Regions from separate parts of the Lacrimispora struthionigena genome, predicted to be linked through region 2. Evidence: a T-box and tRNA genes for the amino acid it is inferred to sense, from the RefSeq annotation. Region 2 holds a T-box; the other holds one or more tRNA genes.
What was found. The T-box of region 2 lies ahead of tyrS (tyrosine--tRNA ligase). A T-box ahead of a tRNA ligase gene usually reads a tRNA of that ligase, here a tRNA-Tyr.
Positions count from the first base shown of each region.

Region 1: it encodes a tRNA-Tyr, which carries the amino acid that the T-box ahead of tyrS (tyrosine--tRNA ligase) is inferred to sense. The anticodon was not compared.

Region 1 covers NZ_JBMBWP010000002.1:2,410,436-2,422,283, forward strand. The annotation lists gene ACOAOT_RS20255 (sensor histidine kinase) at 1-891, shown strand, start outside; gene ACOAOT_RS20260 (zinc-ribbon domain-containing protein) at 966-1,634, opposite strand; gene ACOAOT_RS20265 (alpha/beta fold hydrolase) at 1,706-2,542, opposite strand; gene ACOAOT_RS20270 (MarR family winged helix-turn-helix transcriptional regulator) at 2,631-3,038, opposite strand; tRNA gene ACOAOT_RS20275 (tRNA-Leu) at 3,160-3,245, opposite strand; gene nox (H2O-forming NADH oxidase) at 3,439-4,773, shown strand; tRNA gene ACOAOT_RS20285 (tRNA-Tyr) at 4,843-4,924, opposite strand; gene ACOAOT_RS20290 (glycoside hydrolase family 13 protein) at 5,014-7,074, opposite strand; gene ftsH (ATP-dependent zinc metalloprotease FtsH) at 7,441-9,258, opposite strand; gene hpt (hypoxanthine phosphoribosyltransferase) at 9,271-9,798, opposite strand; gene tilS (tRNA lysidine(34) synthetase TilS) at 9,791-11,167, opposite strand; gene ACOAOT_RS20310 (SpoIIE family protein phosphatase) at 11,242-11,848, opposite strand, start outside.
Region 2 covers NZ_JBMBWP010000001.1:198,190-210,037, reverse strand. The annotation lists gene ACOAOT_RS00965 (exo-rhamnogalacturonan lyase family protein) at 1-382, opposite strand, end outside; gene ACOAOT_RS00960 (extracellular solute-binding protein) at 471-2,048, opposite strand; gene ACOAOT_RS00955 (carbohydrate ABC transporter permease) at 2,074-2,976, opposite strand; gene ACOAOT_RS00950 (ABC transporter permease) at 2,993-3,961, opposite strand; gene ACOAOT_RS00945 (helix-turn-helix domain-containing protein) at 4,167-6,386, opposite strand; gene ACOAOT_RS00940 (DUF1961 family protein) at 6,380-7,078, opposite strand; gene ACOAOT_RS00935 (HD-GYP domain-containing protein) at 7,272-8,603, shown strand; gene tyrS (tyrosine--tRNA ligase) at 8,662-9,882, opposite strand; T-box leader at 9,921-10,174, opposite strand; gene aroD (type I 3-dehydroquinate dehydratase) at 10,266-11,030, opposite strand; partial or broken gene ACOAOT_RS00920 (mannonate dehydratase) at 11,117-11,554, opposite strand; gene ACOAOT_RS00915 (flavocytochrome c) at 11,714-11,848, opposite strand, start outside.

The DNA.
Region 1 (11,848 bases), on a different contig from region 2:
ACGCTATTAATTCTGAATCTTATTACCGCTGTATTACTTGCCCTGCTCTTCGGTTACCGGCTGTTTTTAGCTTTAAAAAAACTGACCACAGGCATTGAGGACTTAGCTCGAATGCAACCCGTTGCATTACCGGTTCAGGGGATTCTGGGAGATCTGGCTACGGGTATTAATCATGCATCAGCCCAGCTGATCCGGCAGGAGTCCGCCCTGAACAAACGGGATAACGCCCGAACTACATGGATTGCGGGCATATCCCATGACATCCGGACTCCCCTATCTATAATTATGGGGTATGCAGGCCAGATGGAAGAAGACAATACTCTTAATAAGAAACAGCAGGAACTTGCTGTTACAATACGGATTCAATGCCAGAAGATAAAAGCTTTAATCAATGATCTGAATCTGGCCTCCAAGCTGGAATATGACATGCAGCCCATACGAAAAGAAGAATTTCTGCTTGCACCTCTTATCCGCAGTATTGTTGCAGAACTGTTAAACGGCAATTGTTCTCCCAGACATACGCTGAGTTTATCCATTGATGAGAATGCACAGAATATTTCTATAATTGGGGACAGCCAACTGATAAAGCGGGCCATTACCAATATAATCCTAAACAGTATAAGACATAACCCAGATGGCTGTGATATTACAATCCAGCTGAACGCGGAATCTGGGACGTCATCCCTTTCCGTTACAGATAATGGAACCGGATTTCCAGTACAGACGCTGAAACGTCTCAATCATCCCAGGGAACCAATGGAACTGGATAATCACGGATTGGGGTTAACCATTGTCCGCCAGATCATGAAAGCTCATAACGGCACAGCCTCCTTTACCAACCTTACAGGCAGCGGCTGCCGGGTGATCCTTGCTCTGCCGGAAAAACCATAGGAGCTTATATAAAAAAAGCAGAGATTATCTTAAACGATGTTTAACTGTTTAAAATAGCTTCTGCTTTTTTAATTTTAATTGCTGTCAGGGACAAGTTTCGCATATACGTCAATAATATTTTCAACTTCCTCATCTGTTGCAGTATCACTCAATGGTATGAAATCAAAACTACTTTTTTTGTACTGCTCTTTCAAACTATACTGTATATTATTACCTCTTTTATGCAACCACACAACAACATCACTGGCTATGTATACCACTTCATCTATGCACCCGGATTCCTGCGCTACCAGAGTATACCCGACGCATTTCTGTAGAGTAAACCATGCAAATACTTGCCGTAATCTATCATCTGAATCCATTTGCCTGAATCGGTTATACTCCAATGTAACGTTATACATTACATCAATGTTATCTTTATAATCGCCTAGAGATGCAGTGTTCATAATGAACTTTTTCGTATTATACGCAGCTTCATAATCATTTTTATCGTAAAGACTCTTTGCTTTGTTTACCAACGAATACTGCCATCCTATAAATGCAAAAATTGCTATAGCCAGAACAATTATCATTGCACCAATTTGTTGTTTCATAGTAAATTTCTTTGATTTAGAAATTTTTGCTGATGGATCATCCTTACTTACTTCATATAAATTTTCACTTACATCCTCTCGTTTTGTTCCACAATGAGAACAAAACATGCCATCTTCCGATAGTTCCTGCCCACAATTTTTGCAATACATTTCTACTCATCCCTCTTTTATTTTCTTCTAATTATACATAAGAAATCCATTAATTACCATAACTTTCATTTTTATTGTTTATTAATGCTATCTAAAAATTGGTCAAATATCTGATAGAACTCTTCCCTTTCTGCCAGATGCACATTATGGTTTGTGTTACTCATCGTATAAACAGTTCCATCTTTTAGACATGCTTCCATTTCCTTAAAATCCTGTTTAGTCACACATCCTTCTCCTGCCGACTTTATAAGTAATGTTTTGCATGTAATCAAGGAAAGCAGATCCATCCAGTTATAATTATTTGCCCGATATGCGGCTAACGCCTGCTTTGAAAACCAAAAGTGATATCCGGATTTATCTTCATATAAACTATTAATGAAATATTCTGTCTCCAGCTCAGAGCCTGAGGACATTCTTATACACTCCAAAGCTTCTCTTCTTGTGTCAAATGTTTCGCGCCAATCCTTTGTAAAGGCATCATAATCTTTCACCTGACTAGATAAAATGGGAATGTGCTTTTCAGGCCCTTTTGCCGTTTTATCCAGAATGGCTGCTGCCTTAACCTTGTTTTGATACGTGGCCGCAAGATATCCCACAATACCTCCCCCCATGGAATGCCCCACAAGAATTGCATGTTCTATGCCAAGCATCTCCATCAGTTCCCTGACATCTTCTCCCATTTCATCTATGGTATAATATCCATCCGGTTTACTGCTTCGTCCATGCCCTCTTAAATCCGGCGCAATTACTCTGTATCGATCCGCGTAATGGACAATAAAATCACTCCATGTTTCCGCTCTGCCATACATTCCATGCATACAGATAATCACCGGTTTTTCTTCCTTTGTATCATAATAAAATAATTCTGCTTCGCTTAAACTGGCTGTTTCCCTAAAAATTTTTCCCATACGTCTTTCCCCTTTTAATTAGTTTTATATAAAACTATTAGAATAAAAAAATACAATTACCCGCAGAAACTATGCAGAAATTATATTTTTAAATAGCGCTAAAATTCTTGTTAATTTTTTCCAGGGATTTCATCAAAGCTTCCCTCTCCTCTTTAGGGATATCTCTATATACAGTTTCATATAGATTCTTTGAAATATCCTCAAACATCGGTTTTAGATCCAACCCCTTTTGCGTAAGGGAAAGATAGGTTATCCGGTTATCTCCCGCATCCCGTTCCTTTTTTACATACCCTAGACGGACCAGTTTCTCTGCAAGCACAGTCACAGTTGATTTATCTTTTTTAATGGAACCCGCCAGATCCTTCATCGTAATTTTTTCTGTATTGAGTAATGTAAAAATAATATCTCCATGGGACGGTGCCAATTCACAGACTCCATAATCCGCCATTTTTCCAATAATAAATTTATTTGCCTGCGCCCTTATTTTGGACAGCACTGATATAATGTCTTGTTCTCTCATAGTTCTATAATAGTTTTATATAAAAGTATTGTCAAGCAAAAATTTTATTGTATTAAAAAAAGCTGCTGTACCCAAAAGTACAACAGCCTTTTTCCTATGCCGGCGACCGGAATCGAACCGGTACGGGCGATTAGGCCCGCAGGATTTTAAGTCCTGTGCGTCTGCCAGTTCCGCCACGCCGGCAACAACTGAATACAATGCTTACGCACTGCACAACATAAAGATTATACAAAATCATATCTTACTTGTCAACTATTTTCGATTTTATTTCATCCTGAAAAAGGAAATTAAAAAGATTGAATTTATCAATAATAGTAATTGTTTTTATTTTAACGATATGATATAATAAAAAAAAATCCACTAAGGAGGGTATTTTATGGAACGCATCGTAGTAATCGGAGCAAACCATGCAGGAACTGCTGCAATTAACACAATTTTAGATAATTATAAAGATAAAGAAGTAACTATATTTGATTCCAATAATAATATCAGTTTTTTAGGCTGCGGTATGGCTTTATGGATCGGAAACCAGATCACATCACCAGATGGGCTGTTTTATTGCAGCAAAGAGATTTTTGAACAGAAAGGTGCAAAAGTTTATTTAGAGACCATTGTTTATCATGTTGATTTTGATAAGAAGGTGGTATTTGCAACAGGAAAAGATGGTCAGAGTTATCAGCAGCCTTATGACAAGCTAATTATTGCCTCCGGATCACTTCCCATCTCTCCAAACATTGAAGGTACAGATCTTGCTAATGTACAGTTCGTTAAATTATATCAGAACGCCAAGGAAGTTATTGAGAAACTTCACGAATCCATGATCCGCAATGTTGTGGTAGTGGGTGCCGGTTACATCGGCGTGGAACTGGCGGAAGCATTTAACCGGATTGGCAAGAAGGTCACTTTAATTGATAACATGAGCACCTGTCTGTCAGGTTATTACGACCGTGAATTTACAGATATTATGTCTAAGAATCTGGAGAGCCACGGAATTAAGCTGGCCTATGAAGAGACTGTAACCAGCCTGAAAGGCAACGGTAAAGTAGAAAAGGTTGTAACAGATAAAAATGAATATGCAGCGGATATGGTAGTCCTGGGAATTGGCTTTAAGCCTAACAGCCAGCTGGGCAAAGATACTCTTAAACTGTTTAAGAATGGTGCCTATCTGGTTGACAGACACCAGCAGACAAGTATACCTGACGTTTATGCCATCGGAGACTGTGCTACTGTATTCGATAATTCCATTCAGGCTACCAACTATATTGCGCTTGCTACCAATGCGGTCCGCTCCGGTATCGTAGCAGCTCATAATGCCTGCGGCACTCCTCTTGAATCCATCGGTGTTCAGGGCTCCAATGGTATCTGCATCTGGGATCTGAAGATGGTATCTACCGGAATTTCGTTGGAAAAGGCTAAAAAACTGGGTTATGATGCGGCTGCAGCTGATTATGAAGATACACAGAAGCCTGCATTCATACAGCATGATAATTATAAAGTCAAAATCAGGATTGTATATGATAAAAAGACACGGATTGTCTTAGGTGCACAGATGTGTTCCGAATACGATATCTCCATGGCAATTCACATGTTCTCACTTGCCATTCAGGAGCAGGTAACCATTGATCGGTTAAAGCTGACAGATATCTTTTTCCTTCCACATTTTAATAAACCATACAATTACTTTACCATGGCAGCCCTTCAGGCAGAATAATCTAAGGATATAAAAAAGACGGTATGTCCACTGGAACACACCGTCTTTTTTATATCGCTCTTTTTTTAATGGGCGGAGAAGGATTCGAACCTTCGAAATCGTCGATAACAGATTTACAGTCTGCCCCCTTTGGCCACTCGGGAATCCGCCCATGCTTTATGATCAAGCGAGTGTTATTTTAACATAGACAAGTCAAAAAATCAAGGTATTTTTTAAAAAATTCTAATAAAAATGTACAACTTAGTCTCTGTCTCCCACCAGCAAAACTGAACTGAACGGCGGCATTGAAACCCTTACACAGCCATGTTCAACTGCAAATGAGATCTTACCTACATTATAACCACTCTCATACGTCAGCATAACCCGGGACATCGTCTCACCATCCTTCATACCAAGCTGCCAGACCGGTATGGAAACTTCCTGCTCACTTATATGATTACTCACTGCAACCGCACAGATACAATTATTGAAAAACCGCCCGTACGCAATCAGGTGATCTCCTGCAAGAAGGGATTTTAATGAACCAACGCGCAGTGCAGGAAGACTTCGATGCAGCTCAGTCATATATCTGTGAAATTCAATCAGTTCCAGATTTTCATTTCCCCACGGATAAGTTCTACGATTATCCGGATCGGTCCATCCGCAGACACCAGCCTCATCTCCGTAATAAATGGCAGGTGCTCCCGGCCAGGTCATCTGAATCATCACACCTTCCCGGAATATGCCATAGCTGATCCCTTGGGAAGCAGCCTCAGGTCCTTCCGTTGAGGTACGGCCTGTCTTTCCATTGGTTCTTGTAAGAAACCTGGAATGATCATGGTTGGAGAGCTGATTCATGGCGGTTAACAGTGATCCTGACATCATGCGGCTCATATGGTAATTCATGGAGTGAAAGAATGTCTCACCATCTCCCAATAGCTTTAAATTTTTCTCATCGCTATGTTTTTCCATGCCGGTTAAAAACCAGGAGACAGGCTCCATAAATGCATCATAATTCATCACAGTATCCCATTCGTCCCCCTGGAGCCAGCCAGATGGATCTCCGTAATGCTCCGCCAGGACAATGGCATTGGGATTTGCTGCTTTAACCGCTTTTCGAAAGTCCTTCCAGAACTTATGATTAAACTGGCTGCTGTGGCCTAAGTCCGCTGCCACATCAAGACGCCAGCCATCGGCGTTATAAGGCTCAGAAACCCATTTGGCGGCTATATCCAGGATATAACGGCAAAGGGTCTTAGACCCCTCATAATTAAGCTTTGGCAGAGTGGAATGTCCCCACCAGCCATCGTAAGAATCATTGTATGGCCATTTTGAATCAAAAAACTTAAAAAAAGACTGGTAAGGACTGTTTTCAGATTCAAATGCTCCCGGCTCATAGTTCCCTGACAGTTCATAGATCCGTTCTCCGTCTAACCACTTGTGAAAAGAACCACAGTGATTGAATACACCGTCCAGAATCACTTTCATGCCACGTTTATGGACTTCTCCCACAAATCTGGCAAAAAACTCATTGCTGGCCTTTAAATTTTCCCGATCCGTAGTGCGGATCATATATCTGGTAGCACTGCGGTTATCAGAAGCTTCGGGCGTCAGCGCCTCTCCTTCATCCTTAACAATCACACCGTAATGGGGATCTATATAATCATAATCCTGACAATCATACTTGTGATTGGAAGGAGAAACAAATATGGGATTTAAATAAATGACTTCAACCCCTAGATTTTCAAGGTAATCAAGCTTATCCCAGACCCCCTGTAAATCTCCGCCATAAAAGCAGCCCACATCAAACTGATCCGGGTATTTATTCCAGTCATCCACTGCCATAACTCTTTGTCCGATGTAGATATATTCATCTCTTACCACATCGTTGGAGTGATCCCCATTGTAAAAACGATCCACGAAAATCTGGTACATCACAGCGCCCTTCGCCCAGTCAGGTGTGGAAAATCCCGGTACGATGGTAAACCAGCCCGTATCCGGATACTGCCAGACAGGACCGAGACGGCTGTAATAGCACACCTCATCTCCCTTTGTTACTGAGAAACAATATTGGATGGGGCAGTCTCCCACCTTCAGCCTGTATTCATAATAATCAAACATATCGTCTGAGTCTGTTTTAATCATGGCAAAACCGGACTGACTTCCGACCTCAATATAATTTACAGAATCTGCATTATTTGCTGCCGTTCGGAAAAGAAGAACTACTTCATCTCCTTCCTCAGGTTCCGAAGGAAACCGGAAGCTTTCAGTTTCATCGGTGAATAATGCATCTAAATTTAACGCCTCTGCCTGGAAGCACATAGATTCTTCATATCCTTTCCCATCTATCTATTACCATTTTATCTGATTGGATTCAATTACACAACCCCGCCTTTTTCCAAATTGCAATAAAAAACGGTCAGCGGGGTAGCTGACCGTTTTTCGGAGAAGGTATTTCGTTTCTTATGGGGTGTAGCAAAAACTATATAATGTATTGGGGGGGTTTACGTTTATTAATATACCACGCCTGAGGAAATAAGTGTGCACAAACATCAATTTTTTATCAATATTTTTTTATGCATTTTTTCACCCATTCTCCACAGGCAACAAAAAAGCGCAGATTCGCAGGCAAAAACTTAGATATTTTACCGGATCTCTGCGCTTTTATCTCAAATCAAAGTTCAGTCATCAGACTTCTGCTTCAGCAGGAAACAGGCTTTCAAATTCTTTCTGGCCTATCTTCTCCTTTTCCATCAGCAGCTTACAGCAGGCATGAAGGACATCTTCATGTTTTAAAATGATTTCCTTCGCCTTCTCATAGCATTCATCAATGATTCGCTTCACTTCATTATCAATGGTATTGGCAACCTGGCCTCCATAATTCTTGGTATGAGCCAGATCCCTTCCGATGAATACCTCATCGCCATCATTATCATAATTGATCATTCCAACCTGATCAGACATTCCATACTGGGTTACCATAGCCCTGGCAAGAGCTGTTGCCTGCTTGATATCCTGGGAAGCACCTGTAGTAATGTCGCCGAAGATAATCTCCTCTGCGATCCTTCCGCCCAGATCCACCATAATATCCTGCAGCATCTTGCCTTTCGTGTTAAACATATGATCACTTTCCGGAAGAGGCATGGTATAACCGGCGGCACTGACTCCCGTAGGTATGATGGATATGGTATGAACCGGTCCCTCATCCGGAAGCAGGTGGAAAAGGATTGCATGCCCTGCTTCGTGGTAGGCCGTAATCTTCTTTTCTTTTTCCGTAATAACCTTGCTTTTCTTTTCTGCACCGATTCCCACCTTTACAAAGGCTTTATCGATATCAGACTGATTAATATATTTTTTCCCATGCCTTGCTGCATAAATAGCAGCTTCATTCATCAGGTTCTCTAAATCAGCCCCTGTGAATCCGGCTGTGGTCTGAGCGATTCTTCTTAAGTCCACATCTTCCGCGAGAGGTTTCTCCTTGGAATGAACCATTAAGATCTCTTCTCTTCCCTTCACATCCGGTCTCCCTACGCTGACCTTACGGTCGAAACGTCCGGGTCTTAAAATAGCCGGGTCTAAAATATCCACACGGTTGGTAGCTGCCATTACGATGATTCCTTCATTGATTCCAAAACCGTCCATCTCAACGAGAAGCTGGTTTAATGTCTGCTCTCTTTCATCATGGCCGCCGCCCATTCCGGTTCCTCTTCGGCGTGCAACTGCATCGATCTCATCGATAAAGATGATACACGGTGCGTGCTTCTTTCCCTCTTCAAACAAATCTCTGACACGGGATGCACCAACGCCCACAAACATCTCAACGAAATCCGAACCGGAAATCGAGAAGAACGGTACGCCTGCTTCTCCAGCTACTGCTTTAGCAAGAAGGGTTTTTCCTGTTCCGGGAGGTCCTACCAAAAGAATTCCCTTGGGAATTCGGGCTCCCACGCCGGTATATTTTTGAGGATTCTTTAAGAAGTCCACAACTTCCTCCAGTTCCTCTTTCTCCTCTTCCAGTCCGGCTACCTTGCTGAAGTTTATTTTATTGGCATCCTTTGCAAGATGGGCACGGCTTCTTCCAAAATTCATCATCTTGGCATTGGCGCTGCCGGCTCCGGCTCTGGCATTCATTAACATAAACAGAAAAACCAGGGCTACTGCCGTTAAAATAATGGGTAAGGTTATGACAAGAAAAAGATTCTCTTTCTGGACTGCATCCACTGTGTAGGTAATTCCATTCCGGTCCAGAAGATCCTGGATCTCAATCACATTGGATACATTGGCCTGCTTTAATGAATTGTCAGTCATGACCATCTCGATTCTGCCGGTTGGCGGCGGATCGTTCTGTCTGACTGTCGCTGAGGTTATGGTCCCATTGTCAATCGCCTGCATGAGTTCCTGGTTTGTAATGATTCCGCTCTTTTGGGGCAGTCTGCTGGCAAATAATAGCATTATAGCCAGAAGGAGCAGGAATCCCAAGCCTTTAAATGGTTGCTGTTGTTTCAACATGCTGCCTCCTTATTGCTGTTCTATCACTCCAATATATGGCAAATTTCTGTATATCTGATCGTAGTCAAGACCATAACCGATGATAAACTCATCCGGTACGGTAAAGCAGGTATATTTTACTTCAACCTGTTTCTTCACCCGTCGTTCCGGTTTATCAAGCAGGGTACATAACTCAACACTGTTTGGATTTCTCTGTTTCAGCACCTCGATTAAGTAAGAAAGAGTATTGCCGGAATCAATGATATCCTCCACAATCAATACGTCCTTGCCTTCAATTGGGTCATCCAAATCTTTGATGATTTTCACGATTCCGCTTGATACGGTTCCGGATCCATAGCTGGAAACAGACATGAAGTCCATGGTTAACGGCAAACTAATCCGTTTTGCCAGTTCGCAGGTAAAGAAAACGCCTCCCTTTAAAATGCAAATCAGGTGAAGAGGTTTTCCCTCATAGTCCCTGCTGATCTCTTCTGCTACTTCTTTAATTCTTGTTGCTATCTCTTCCTCTGATAACATTACACGTATCTTGTCATCCATTAACTTTTCCTCCGTCTAGCTGCATTTGTATTACTGTATGGGTATCATCTGTTATCTTATAGTATTCACTAATCCGGTATCCGATTACCCATAGGACATGGGAACCTTCCGTTACGAGCGGAATTTTTCCACGTTCTTCTTTGGGAATCTTGGAATCGATCAGATAAGACTTTAAAGTCTTTCTTCCGCCCCCGGCCAGCGTCATGTAATCTCCGGTTTCCCGATACCTCACAGAAAGTGCACATTTGATTTTATCATAATCAAACCATTTCGTATACCCGTTTTTGGGAATTTCCATGCCTTTTTTGTAGGAAAATACAGAAAAATCAACATTTGGGAGAGAAAGTTCCAGGTGGTTATCCACCGGATCTTCGACATTTTTCTTTTTTATCCACATTTGTTTCCCGGTTCTGACTGCAATCAGTCCTCCGGGAAGGTCAATCTGCCTGCCTGCAGGACCAAAAAGAAGCGCTGCCGCGCTTTCCACATGAATCATGGTAATGTCTTTCATGGACTGATTGACGCCCTTAATCATCTGGCGGATTACATAACCCCTTATAATGTCATCCTCGTTTAAGAGTATTTCAGTTCCGATTCCCCACTGATAAACGGTTCCGTCTTTGTCTTTTTTTATTTCCCCATAATTCGTCAGAAGGCTGTCTGCCTGTTTTTCCAGATAGGCATCTGCTTTGGCCGCCATTGACCCTGCATGGATAATGTTCTCCCCCGCCCTTGCATTAAGCTGCTCCTTAATCTGGGGAAGGATGACTTTCCTGATCCGGTTTCTGGCATATTCGGTTTCGTTGTTGGTGGAATCCTCACAATAAGATATCCCATTTTCGCTGAGATATGCAAGAATTTCCTCTCTTCCTACACAGAGCAGAGGCCGCACAATCCGGTCTCTTAATGGCCGCATTCCACCCAGTCCCTTTAATCCGGTGCCCCGGAATAAATTGTACAGTATGGTCTCAGCCTGATCATCACCGTGATGAGCCACCGCAATCTTCGTTCCATCAAATAACTGTCTTTCTTCTTCAAAAATCTTATATCTTAAATGCCTTCCTGCTTCCTCCACAGACATTCCATGCTCTTTTGCATAGCCTGCTGCGTCTACATGGGCGCAGGAAAAGGGCACTCCCAGTTTTTCTGAGAGTTCCCCGGCATAGTTACTGTCTCTGTCCGCTTCTTCTCCTCTTAATCCATGATGAACATGCACTGTCTTTAAAGCCAGATCAAACTCCTGCTTCATTTCGTTTAAAACTACAAGAAGACAGACAGAATCGGCCCCACCGGATAATGCCACAATTACGCGGTCACCCCGGTCAAACAGCTGGTTCCGTCTGACATAGTCTAAAATCGTTTTGTACATTCAGCCACCTTCCTTAGTTGATTTTCTCCCCTCTCTATCATAAATATACCCGTAAAACATGTCTGTTGCAATTATTATTTTCTTTTCCATATCCCGGCAGTCAGCACCGTCATATCATCGGCGGCACTTTCTGTAAATGATCTTGCAAATAAAAGAATCCGATCCGCCATATCCTGGGGATTCTTTATTGGCATTCCTGCAATAAATTCCTGAAGCATCAGCTCCTTGTCATCTGCAGGAAGTGCATCTAAGACGCCGTCGCTTACCATGATGATCCGGTTATCATCCCATAGCTTTTTGGATAAAAGCACCGGTTCCACCGGACTTAATATCCCCATGGGTACTTCGCCTGCCTCTAAGCGTTCCACGCCTCTCTCACTGCGGATATAGGTGGCCGCTGCGCCCAGCTTCATGGCCTCCATAATTCCGGTCTTTAAATCGATGCAGCATAAGTCAAGGGTCGCCGGATGCTGGGTCAGTCCGGTAAGGAGAAGTACGGTATTTACCATTTTAAGCGCTGCCCTGGTAGAAAATCCGGCTTCCAGCAGTCTCTGGGTCAGCTCGATCACCTGTCTGCTCTCTTCCTCTGCTATTTTACCGCTTCCCATGCCGTCAGACAGACTCATAATGGCCTGTCCGGGCTGAACCTGTCCAAATGTATAGTTGTCTCCGGAAATCTCT
Region 2 (11,848 bases):
CCCGTGGTTGCCCATGGACTTTCAGATCCTCAAATAAAAAAGAACCTTTATAAGGAACACAAAAAGACAAAGTCTCCGTTTTTATTAACATCCCCTCTGTCTCCTTGCTGATGATCAGGCTACGGGATATCTTCTGTGTATTTCCATCACCAGTCAGAACCTGGATTTCATCGGTAAGCTGGTCTGCACATGCAGAATGCGCGGTCCACTTGACTGAACCGTCAGGCCAGTATGCCGTAATTCTGGACTGCATGGCAGCCTGAGTCCCATCCTGATTTTCCAACACATAGGACTGATTTTTTCCGCATTCTCCCTGTTTCCACATACACCCCCAGGTGGTGTACCCCCGTTTCTGCCTGTCTTTTAAATTATGCAGTTTCATATAATCCTCCGTCTGCGCACAGCTGCGCTTTTCTCATTAAAAGAGGCGGTACGGCTCCTGCAAGGAATCCGCACCGCCCAGGCTGAACCTATTTCCCGGTATCCTGCTGATACAGCTGATTGATTTCTTCGATTAATCTGTCACCACCTCTGTCTAACCACTGTTTGGCAGCTGCGTCAAGACCCGCTTCATCTATCTGTCCGCAGATATACTGGGTTCTTGCATCATCAATAATCTGTTCGATATCCGTGCCTACTTCTGCATTGACACCGGAATTAGCAAGATAACCAAGTGCCGGATTAAAGACTGCAACCTTTTTATTTTCTGCATAAGCCTTATCCTGGGCAATGGTTGGTTCTGTCTTTTCCAGGACCGGTTCCGTTGAAGCAAGGTTTGGAATATAGCAGATGGTCTGATTTAATCCAGTGTGAGGAGTCTGCTGAACTTCCAGATCATTTCTCACCACTACTTTGCCATCCTTTAAGTCATAAGTAACACCTTCAAGACCGTAATCAGCCAGTACAAGCATTTCATTGTCGCACATCTTATCCAGGAAATGCAGGCAGTTTTTCACATCTTCTTCTGTTTTTGCACCTGCTTTGGTGATCAGATAATAACCGTTAAAGCCGCTGGTAGCCAGTGTTTTTCCGTTAATCGGCCCTACCATGGTCATGGTGGCTGTCTTGGACGGATCTGTAACTGATTTTATATCATTTTGAATATAGTAGTTCCAGATTCTTTTTGCACTGTCCATAACATCTACAAATGCACCGGCTTCTCCCTTTTTAAGAGCATCACCAAATGTACCGGAATCCACAGTTGCCCAGTCTTTCCGGATCAGACCGTCATCATATATTTTCTTGACCCAGGTTAAGGCTTCTTTGTATTCCTTGGTCTGATGAACAGGAATCAGCTTTCCATCCTGCACCACCCACTCATTGCCGGTTCCAAACCAGGACTGTATAATATCAATTGGTCCAACATATTTGGTCATTTCCAGCCCGTATGTATCATCCTTTCCATTGCCATCAGGATCTTCATAGGTGAATTTATAAAGCATGTTATAAACATCTTCCACTGTTTTTGGTGCCTCGGTAATGCCCACTGCTTCTGCCCAGTCGGTGCGGTAAGAAAATCCAAATCTGCCGATTTCTCTTGCACGGTAAAGACCGATCACTTTACCGTCCACTGTCATGGATTTTAATACCTGGGGATCTGCCTTTGATAAATTGGGGTAGCTTGCACTGTCCTTAATAAATTCGCTTAAGTCCCAGAACGCACCTTTCTTTGCTGCATCAACCACGTTAGCTGATAAATCACCTTTTCCAGTGATAATCATAGGCATATTGTCTTTATCCATGAGTACCAGACCCAGCTTTTCATTATAGGTGTCGTTTGCTTCCCAACGGAAATCTACATTGGTATTGGTATAGTCCTGAAATTTTTTAATCACTTCATCGGAATGATCATTTTTCAGCTCAGTCCCATAAAACTGGGTAACCATCATGGAAATAGATGCTTTTCCATCTCCCGCTTCCGCTGTTTTTGACTCTTTTGACTCTCCTGCCGTCTGGCTGGTTGTTTTGGAGCTGCACCCCGCCATGGACAGCGCCATTGTACCGGCAAGGGTCACTGCCATTGCCTTTTTCCATACCTGTTTCATCATAACACTTCTCCTTTTAAACTTTTATTTATCCTTTTACAGAGCCAACCATAACGCCCTGCGTAAAGTACTTCTGAACAAATGGGTAAATACATAAAATGGGAATGGTGGCAACTACAGTTGTTGCCATTTTTACCGCTTTCTGAGGCGGCATTCCAAAGGCTCCCCAATCGAAGCTGCTCTCATTGGCCACCTTGGAGGTGAGGAATATGATTCTCCTTAACACAATCTGAATCACTTCCTTTGAGCTGTCTGAAATATACATCATTGCATTGAAATAAGAGTTCCAGTGGGTAACTGCATAAAACAGGGCAACACTGGCAAGGACCGGTTTTGACAAAGGAAGAATGATTTTAATAAATATTTCCCCATCATTACATCCATCCATTCTGGCCGCTTCCTCAAGCTCCGATGGCAGTCCCTGAAAATAGTTTTTAATAATAAGCATATTAAAGGGATTAATTGCTCCCGGTAGCCACAGCGCCCAATAGGAATTTTTTAAATGAAGCACATTTGCCACCAGCATATAGGTAGGCACCATTCCTCCTGTAAAAAGCATAGTGATGATAACCATGTTGGTAAAGAACGTTCTTCCCTTAAAATAAGGTCTGGACAATGGATACGCAAGTGTAGCCGATAACGCCATATTAATGATTACTCCCACGGTTGTTACAAAAACAGAGTTTATAATCCCTTTTACTGCATCACCGGTTTTAAATATATACTGGTAAGCATTTAAGGAAAGGGTGTGAGGGAATACGAAAAATGCCCGTTCTGTCAGTTCCCGTTCTGTAGCAAAGGATCCTGCCACAATGTATACAAAGGGCAGCAGGGTAGCCAGTGCAAATCCCCCTACCAGTATGTAAATAATCACCTGAACCAACTGGTCTCCCGGACTTCGTTTTATTTTGATTGTTTTTGTGTTTGCCATTTTATGGACCTCCCCATTAATAGAATCCTGATTCCCCAAACAGCTTTGCAAGCTTATTTGCTCCTAGTACCATGATCATACAGACAATGGATTTAAACATACCTGCTGCCGTTGCCATGGAATAGTTTCCATTTACTACACCCTTCGTGTAGATGTAAGTATCAAATACATCAGATACGGCACGGTTCATGGAATTCTGCATCAGGAAAATCTGTTCGTAGCCGGTATTTAAAATAGTTCCTACCTTTAAGATCAGCATGATTACAATGGTGGATCGAATGGCCGGAAGGGTAATGTGCCACATCTTCTGCCACCGGTTTGCTCCGTCCACTTCAGCAGCTTCATAAAGCTGTACATCAACGCCAGATAAAGCGGCCAGAAATATAATCGTTCCGTATCCTGTTTCCTTCCACATGTTCTGCCCTACAATCATGGGGACAAAAAGCTTTGGATTGGACATGATATCCGGGGCATGACTTTTTCCAAATATCCCGATGAGCCAGTGGTAAACCAGACCATCGGTTGTGCTAAACAGCTGGGCAGTTAAAGCCGCCACAATCACCATGGAAATAAAATGGGGAATGTAAACCATTGTCTGAGCCGCTTTTTTAAATGCCATATTTTTGATTTCATTTAATAAAAGCGCAAGAAGAATGGGCGCTGGAAAATAAAAAACAAGGCTGGCTATGGAAATGGAAAGCGTATTGGTTAATATACGAATAAAATCCGGTCCGGTGAAAAATTTCTTAAAAACTGCCAATCCCACAAACGGACTGTGAAAAAATGCCCCCATCATGGTGTCTCCGTTATAAGGGCTGAAATCCTGGAATGCCATGACAAGACCACCCATGGGCAGATAATGAAAAACCAAGAGATAGATCACTCCCGGAATGATCATAAGATACAGCCACTTATGAGAGCGGTATGCCTGCTTTAGGGATCCAGCCCTTTTTTGCGGAACGAAACGTTCTGCTTTCTGACTCATTGTCTCTCCTCCTCAATATTACGGGGATTGTCTTACGAATGTTGCTCCCCTGTTGTGAGGTTATCCTACACCAGGTATCTGCATTTGTAAATAATCATGATCAAACCTGATTTTTATCACAAAAAAGCCCTGGATCCCCTTATAATAAAAGGAGTTTCCAAGGCTTGTCCTTTAGAATTATCATTTTGTTTCCATCTGATTTTTCCTATTCCCGATGCTCTTTGCGAAAAGCCAGTGGCGTAATTCCCACCTGTGTTTTAAAAAAACGGATAAAATTCTGTACGTTGTTGTAATTTAATCTGGCCGAAATTTCTGCTATGGGATCCTGGGTGGTCAGAAGCATGTACTTTGCAATCTTCAGCTTTTCTTCATTGACCATGTCCGTAAATGACATCCCCTTTTCCCGTTTTAGTACCCGGCTGATATAATTGGGGTGATAGCTTAAGGCATCCGCACACTCATTCAGGGTTATATTGCCACTGCTTGACTTAATCATGGCTGTCACCTGCTTTGCAATGTCACAGGAATTTAATTGCCGGTAATCGTTAAGGGCCTTCATCACCGGATTTAAAATTTCCGTAAACAGATAGGTGAAAAGTTCCTTTTTTCCGTAAATTCTTGATGCCTTGGATAAGACGTCATATTGCTCGCTGTCAAAAATATCAGAAAGGGGCATAGAGACCTTTGCCGGGATATCCAGGATGGCTGTCAAAAGCCGGGTGACATAATAGGTCCGCTCCATGCCGGAAGCCCCTTTGATCTCAAGCCGTTCCAAAATCAGATCAAGCAGACGCCTGGCTTCTTCCTCATTGCAGCTTTCTACTGCATGAATCAGCTCATCTTCCACAATTCTGTCATAAACATTCCCAGCCGGATCCATCAGAGAATAATCATCATAAAGAACCAGGGAGGGACCATTTTCATTCCGGTCATGATTTTTGCTGTGAAGTGCCTCCGAGCATTCGTCATACGCCCTTCTGGCATGGGTCAGTTTATGGAAGGTCCGGCTGATTCCAAAAGCCGCCGGATATCCGTATGTCTCCATGATATAATCCTTCATCTGCTTATAGACCAGCGCAGTCTTATGATCCTCTTCTATATCATCATTTTCTCCAATCATAAATAACAGAGTGTGCTCATAGATTACCGGAGCCACAAAGAAAGCTTCCTTCACTTCCTGTGGAAGGCCAAGCAGGATTTTCCTGTTCAGCTCATCCTGCTCTTCCTGGGTCAGATTCTTTTTTATTTCATCAGATTTACAGGAAACTCCAATCATACGATAGGAATGAAATGCTTCCATTCCATATTTCTTCATGGTATCCTGTATCCGGTCCATATTCAGCTCACCCTTTACAAGGTTTGATACAAACAGCTCCCTGATCTGCACATTCTGATCATCCACAAATCTCTGAAGCTTCAAAAGAGGTTCCGAAAAAACAGAAGCAGCAAAACGCAGAAGAACCAGTATCACTCCAAATGCAGCAATGACTGCAACAGAAGCAAACACAAACACGATGCCGCCCCGTTTCATTTTCTCCGTATCCATTCCAGTTATGTAAACAAGACCGTTACTGCCGGAACGACTGACACTATAACGGTATTTATTCCCTTTGGGAGATGAAAAAAATCCTCCGTCTGTCTTCTCATTATTTCCCGATTTTAGAAACGCAGCTGTAAAATCCGGATTGGTTTCCATCAAAACCTTACCCTGACTTAACACAGTCACATCATAACCCATTTTTTGATAGGGCTCAGTCAGACTTCCAAGCTGTGCCATATTCAGCTGGACTGTGAGCAGATAGACCAGTCCGGTACTTGCATACTCTTCCTTTACAATGAGCAGCTCTCCTGATGTATCAATGAATCCGGATTCCTTTGCCCCATCCTGATAGGGGCCCAATACATCAGTCCGGTTCAGCCAGTAAAGAGATAACGGAACTTCTTTCTGATCCTGTAAAAACAGTTCTGTCTCTTCCCTGTTTTTTAAATCTTTATAGTTGTACATTCCATACTTGCTGAGAACCCAGCCCTCTTTTACATTAATAAAATTGTAAAAACCGATGTATTTGGACAAAAAGTAATTACCCTGAAGCATGTTCTGGGCCTGCCTCACTTCTTTATACTGGGAATAGGGGACATCCTTTTGATTGACCAGCCATTTGATGGATGTACTGCTTGTGCTGTCCAGATAATATTCCCTGACAGAGGAAAAAAGGTTCTCGTACTCATTGGCCACGCTATTGCAGTAAGATTCCAGCGCCTGTCTGCTTTTTTCTGTCTCTCCATTGACATAGATCCAGTAAGAAACCAGCCCCATAACAATAAGAGGAACCGTTACAAGCAGGAGAAACTGGGTAAACAGGCGCTTTTCATATTTTCCGTCTTTTATGGCAAACAGATTTTTGATCTTTAAATCAGTTAACATAATTCGAATACTTTCAGATTTCTGTAATCAGCAGTCAGCGGGGCCAGCTGACGGAATCCAATTTTTCCGCCTTTTAACGGCTTTCCAAAAAATTCCAGCTCATCATTATATTCAAACACAGTCATATCATTAATGGAAAATCGAATATCTCCATGATATTTGCGTATGGATATCCGGTAAAAATCCAGTGCATCTGCTGCGCCGGGCAACGGATCCGCCCCCTGTGCAACCAGGTGAAACCCATGGCTTTTTCTTAAATTGCAGGTATGAAACGCTCTTTCATCCGGCTCTTTTCTGCGGAAATAAGATACGTGGAATGCATTGATGTCACCGCTGTGATACTGAGGATATTCTCCCGTCCGTTCTGCCAGGGTGGAATCAAATAAATCTTCCCCATTCCGTCCTTTAGCAGCAAAAAATAAAATACAAAGCCCCTGATCCGTAATCGGCTTAAACTCCCATGTAATTTTAACATTTTCCGGAAATTCCTTCGGACACCACAAAACGTAATTGGCTTTTTGTCCTAACTCCTCATCAAGGCTGTTTTTTAAACGCAAACTGCCTTCATCAAAACTTATTGATGCCTTTCCTTCTACCACGAAGCCTTCAATATCTTCCGGTTTGGCAAGGGGATTGTCGTAAATTAACCTTTCTTCAATCAGTTGAACGTAACCCGTCGTTTCTTTCTTCATGCGATTCCCTCCATAAGCACCTTTCTCATGATACTAACCAGTTTATTATACAACCGCTTTCCATTATTCTCAACTCGTTTTCCCCGGCTATATCTAAAATTTACACACCAAAGATGTGAATCTCTTCTTTCCATATCTGGTCGAATATGGTAAACTGTGATACAGAGTTTTGTACGAAAGGAGAATCGCATGCATGCAGGTTCAGTACACCAAAGATATTAATAACGAAAGCATTCTAAACATTATTCGCCGTTTTTGCAATTACATTGATCCACGGCTTACAGAGCATGGTTCCCATGTATCTTACATTGTTTTTCAGATGCTTAGAGAAAATAGTCGTTTTACAAAAGAAGAACTGAGAAACATCTGCTTTGTGGCTCAGCTTCATGATGTGGGAGCCTACAAGACAGAAGAGATCTCCCGAATGCTTCAGTTTGAAACAAAAGATGTCTGGGACCATTCGTTTTATGGATATCTTTTTATCCGTTACTTCTCGCCTTTAAAGGATTTCGCTCCCGCAGTACTCCTGCACCATCTCAACTGGGATTTTTTGGAAAAACAAAGTAGTCTGGATCCTTTGATGAAGGATTTGGGACAGCTGATTCATATAGCAGACCGGATTGATGTATTAATGTCTCTGCAGAATTGTTCCTGGGAGGAGACACTTTTCTTACTGAAAAAAGATCAGGGTACCGTTTATGCCTCCCATATCATAGAACTGGTGGAAAAACTGGATTTTAAAAATTCCATTGAGGAAGAATGGAAAGCAGACATTCAGTTTAATCAGTTTCTTATCGGTATTCCACTATCAGGTGAGGCGATTACGGATTATTTAAAAATGCTGGTTTTTATTATTGACTTCAGAAGCCACCATACCGTCACCCACACCATGACTACCACAAGTATCAGCTATGAACTTGGTAAACTTCTATCCTATCCCGAGGACCGTTTAAATGTAATTCTCTGCGGCGCCCTGCTTCACGATCTGGGCAAAATAGCAGTCCCGGTAGAGATCCTTGAGTACCCCGGTAAACTAAGCCGGCAGGCAATGAATATTATGCGGACTCATGTAGGTTACACGAAAGAGATCTTTGGCGGAAGCATCGACGAAGCAGTGGAACGGATTGCTCTGCGCCACCATGAAAAGTTAAACGGTACCGGCTATCCCGAAGGTCTCTTTGCAAAGGATTTATCAAAAGAGGAACGCCTGGTTGCCATCGCAGATATCATTAGTGCACTTACGGGAACAAGAAGTTATAAGGACTCCTATCCATTGGAAAAAATAACAAACATCCTGGAAAGCATGAAAAACGACCAGCTTGTGGATCCGGATATTGTAACCATTGCAGTCACCAATCTGGACTCCATTCTTGAAACAACAGCGGTCCGCTGCAGGCCCATCCTTCGTATCTATGAAAAGCTGAAAAATGAATACCAGTATCTGCTGGGTCTTACCATTGACGACGAAAAACTAAATTTCGCACTTTCCATAAAAAAACAGGAAAAGGCTGCGTTGTGGCCATAAAAAAGGGCTGTATCCGTTTCATATGGATACAGCCCTTTCTCTCTATACTAATACATCCTTATTTAGCAATCACTTTCACAAACTTCTTTTTCCCCCGGCGAACAACAGCTCCGTCAGCCAGCTGTTCTCTGGTATAGGAAGCTTTTATGTCATTCACGGTTTCTCCCTCAACGGTAACTCCGCCCTGTTCCACATTCCGTCTTGCTTCTGAACGGGAGGGTGCCAGTCCGGACTTCTGGAGAATGGTCAAAATATCAACACTGCCATCTGTAAAATCAGCTTCATCAAGCTCACATAATGGCATATTTTCTGCATTTCCGCCTGTAAACAGCTCTCTTGCGCTCTTTTTGGCTTTCTCTGCCTCTTCTTCCCCATGTACCAGCTTAGTCAGCTCGTAAGCCAGAATTTCTTTTGCCTCGTTTAACTGGCTGCCTTCCCAGCTATCCATCTCATCGATCTGGCTTAAAGGAAGGAAGGTGAGCATACGCAGACATTTTAACACATCAGCATCGGCAATATTTCTCCAGTACTGGAAGAAATCAAATGGAGAAGTCTTTTCCGGATCAAGCCACACAGCACCGGACTGGGTCTTTCCCATCTTTTTGCCTTCTGAGTTTAACAGCAGGGTGATGGTCATTGCATGAGCATCCTTACCAAGCTTTCTGCGGATCAGTTCGGTTCCTCCAAGCATATTGCTCCACTGATCATCACCGCCAAACTGCATGTTACAGCCATGGCGCTGGAACAGCTCATAGAAATCGTAGCTCTGCATGATCATATAGTTGAATTCCAGGAAGCTTAATCCTTTTTCCATACGCTGTTTGTAGCATTCTGCACTGAGCATACGGTTTACTGAGAAATGAGGACCGATTTCCCGCAGGAATTCAACGTAGTTTAAGTCCATCAGCCAGTCCGCGTTGTTTACCATCATTGCCTTTCCGTCGGAGAAGTCAATAAAACGGCTCATCTGCTGTTTAAAGCAGTCACAGTTATGGGCGATAGTTTCCACTGTCATCATCTGACGCATGTCGCTTCTTCCGGAAGGATCGCCAATCATTGCGGTTCCTCCGCCGATTAATGCGATAGGTTTATTCCCTGCCTCCTGCAGACGTTTCATTAAACACAGAGCCATAAAATGTCCCACATGGAGACTGTCTGCTGTGGGGTCAAATCCAATGTAAAATACTGCCTTTCCTTCATTGACCATTTTGCTGATCTCTTCTTCATTGGTCACCTGGGCAATCAGCCCTCTGGCTTTCAGTTCTTCGTAGATTGTCATTCCAATTCTCCTTTACAAAAAAATAAACCCCGTCCTGTTAAAAGGACGAGGTTAAAATCTCGCGTTACCACCTTTTTTTATAAACAGCTCACGCTGCTTATCTCTTCAAGTACCGTCTGATACTCTAGCACAATAACGGGTGCAGGAATCCGTCGCCGCCTACTGGGCAATCATGCCTTTGGGAGCGAAGCTCAAAGATGTATTCGCAGTCCGTTTTCCATGCGCCTTTCATCAACCGGCTGCTTTCTGTCTGGTTTTACGTACTGTTACTTGTTCTTATCAATGCTTTTGTTTATATATGAAGTTAGTTTTTAGTATATGAGGTTTCCTTATATTTGTCAAGATCCTTTTTATTAAAGCAAGTTCCGCAGGAAACGGCAAATTTACGATATAATATCGTGGATCTGGCTGAGCATCTTTTTTAAACTGCCTGCTTCAATCTGTCCGGGTGCCGATTCTTTTCCAACAGCTGCAAAGGTCAGTGCAGATCCAAAAAATTCACCGGAAAACCGGCTGATCACACCCTCTTTCGACATGGACATAGTAATGATGGGGCGGTCTGATAGATAGCGGGACATCTCATAGGTTGCTGTCAGAAGTACCATAACATCTTCCACGTTTTCGGGCATTACTGCAATTTTAGGAATGTCTGCGCCCAGTTCAATCATCAGCTTTATACGGCGAAACAGCTCCTCTTTTTCCGGTGTTTTCTGAAAATCATGATTGGAAGCTATGACGCAGACTCCAAGCCTGTGAGCTTCTTCCACAAGAATCTTTGCAGCTTCTTCATCAAAAAACAATTCCACATCGATAATATCCACATAACCGGAGCGGATCAGTGCAAGATTTAAATCAATATACTGCTTTACATTGATTTCCTTTTCTCCGCCTTCTTTTGCAGTCCGAAAGGTTGCAAGAAGAGGAACTTCCTTCAATGCTTTCCGGATACACCCTGCTGCTTCCACAACTTTACTGATTTCATATGCCTCATCAAACCAGTCAATCCGCCATTCCGCTATATCAGCTCCGGCTGCTTCCAGGCTTTCGGCAAATGCTACCGCATCTTTCAGTTTTATTTCAACAATCGGAACGCATACCTTGGGCATACCTTCGCCAATGACTACATCTCTTACTCTGACCGTCTTCATTCTGTCTTCCTTTCCTTATCCTGCAAAGTTCCCGTAAATTATTTTTTCTATTATAACGTTGAACCGTAAATAGTTCAAATACATTTTCACGAAAGAGATTTATATGCACTGTGAATCATTCCCTTTAAGTACCCCAACATATACGCCTCTGATACAGGAGATGGACCTTTTCCTTCCGGCAAAAAGAATGGATGGTCAATATTGATCTGTCCGTCATATCCGCTTAAAATCAGCTGTTTTAAAATCTCGTTCATATCCCCATAACCATCTTCCAAAAGGGTCTCTTCAAAATAGGGAATTGTACTGCTTACATTTCGGAAATGTACCACCAATATTTTATCCTTCTTTGCATATCTGCTGATATCTTCGTTCAGATCTCCAAAACCACGATCTTCCAGCCAGCAGCCAATGCATAGTTTCATGCCCAGATAAGGACTGTCTCCAGCCAATTCAAATGCCCGGTCAAAGCATTTGGAATTCCAGATCAGACTGTGAACTCCTCCCAGACTGCATACAGGAGGATCATTGGGGTGAAGATTTCCTCCTGTGTCCTGCTAAGTATATAAATATTATATTAATTATAACTGCTCATGAAAAAAAGTAAATCCAGTTCGGAAAAAAGCATAGAAAGATAGCGCCGAAATATTACCAGCGCTATCCTTATTACTATTATAATTAAAAGTTTATTTTGCTTTTTCAAGAGCCGCTGCAACCGCTTTTTTGATTCCATTGGAAGAATTGGTCGCTCCCGATACTCCATCAACAGTAGTACTCTGAGTTTTGATGATGGCAGATGTAACCGTCTTCTCTGCTGCCTC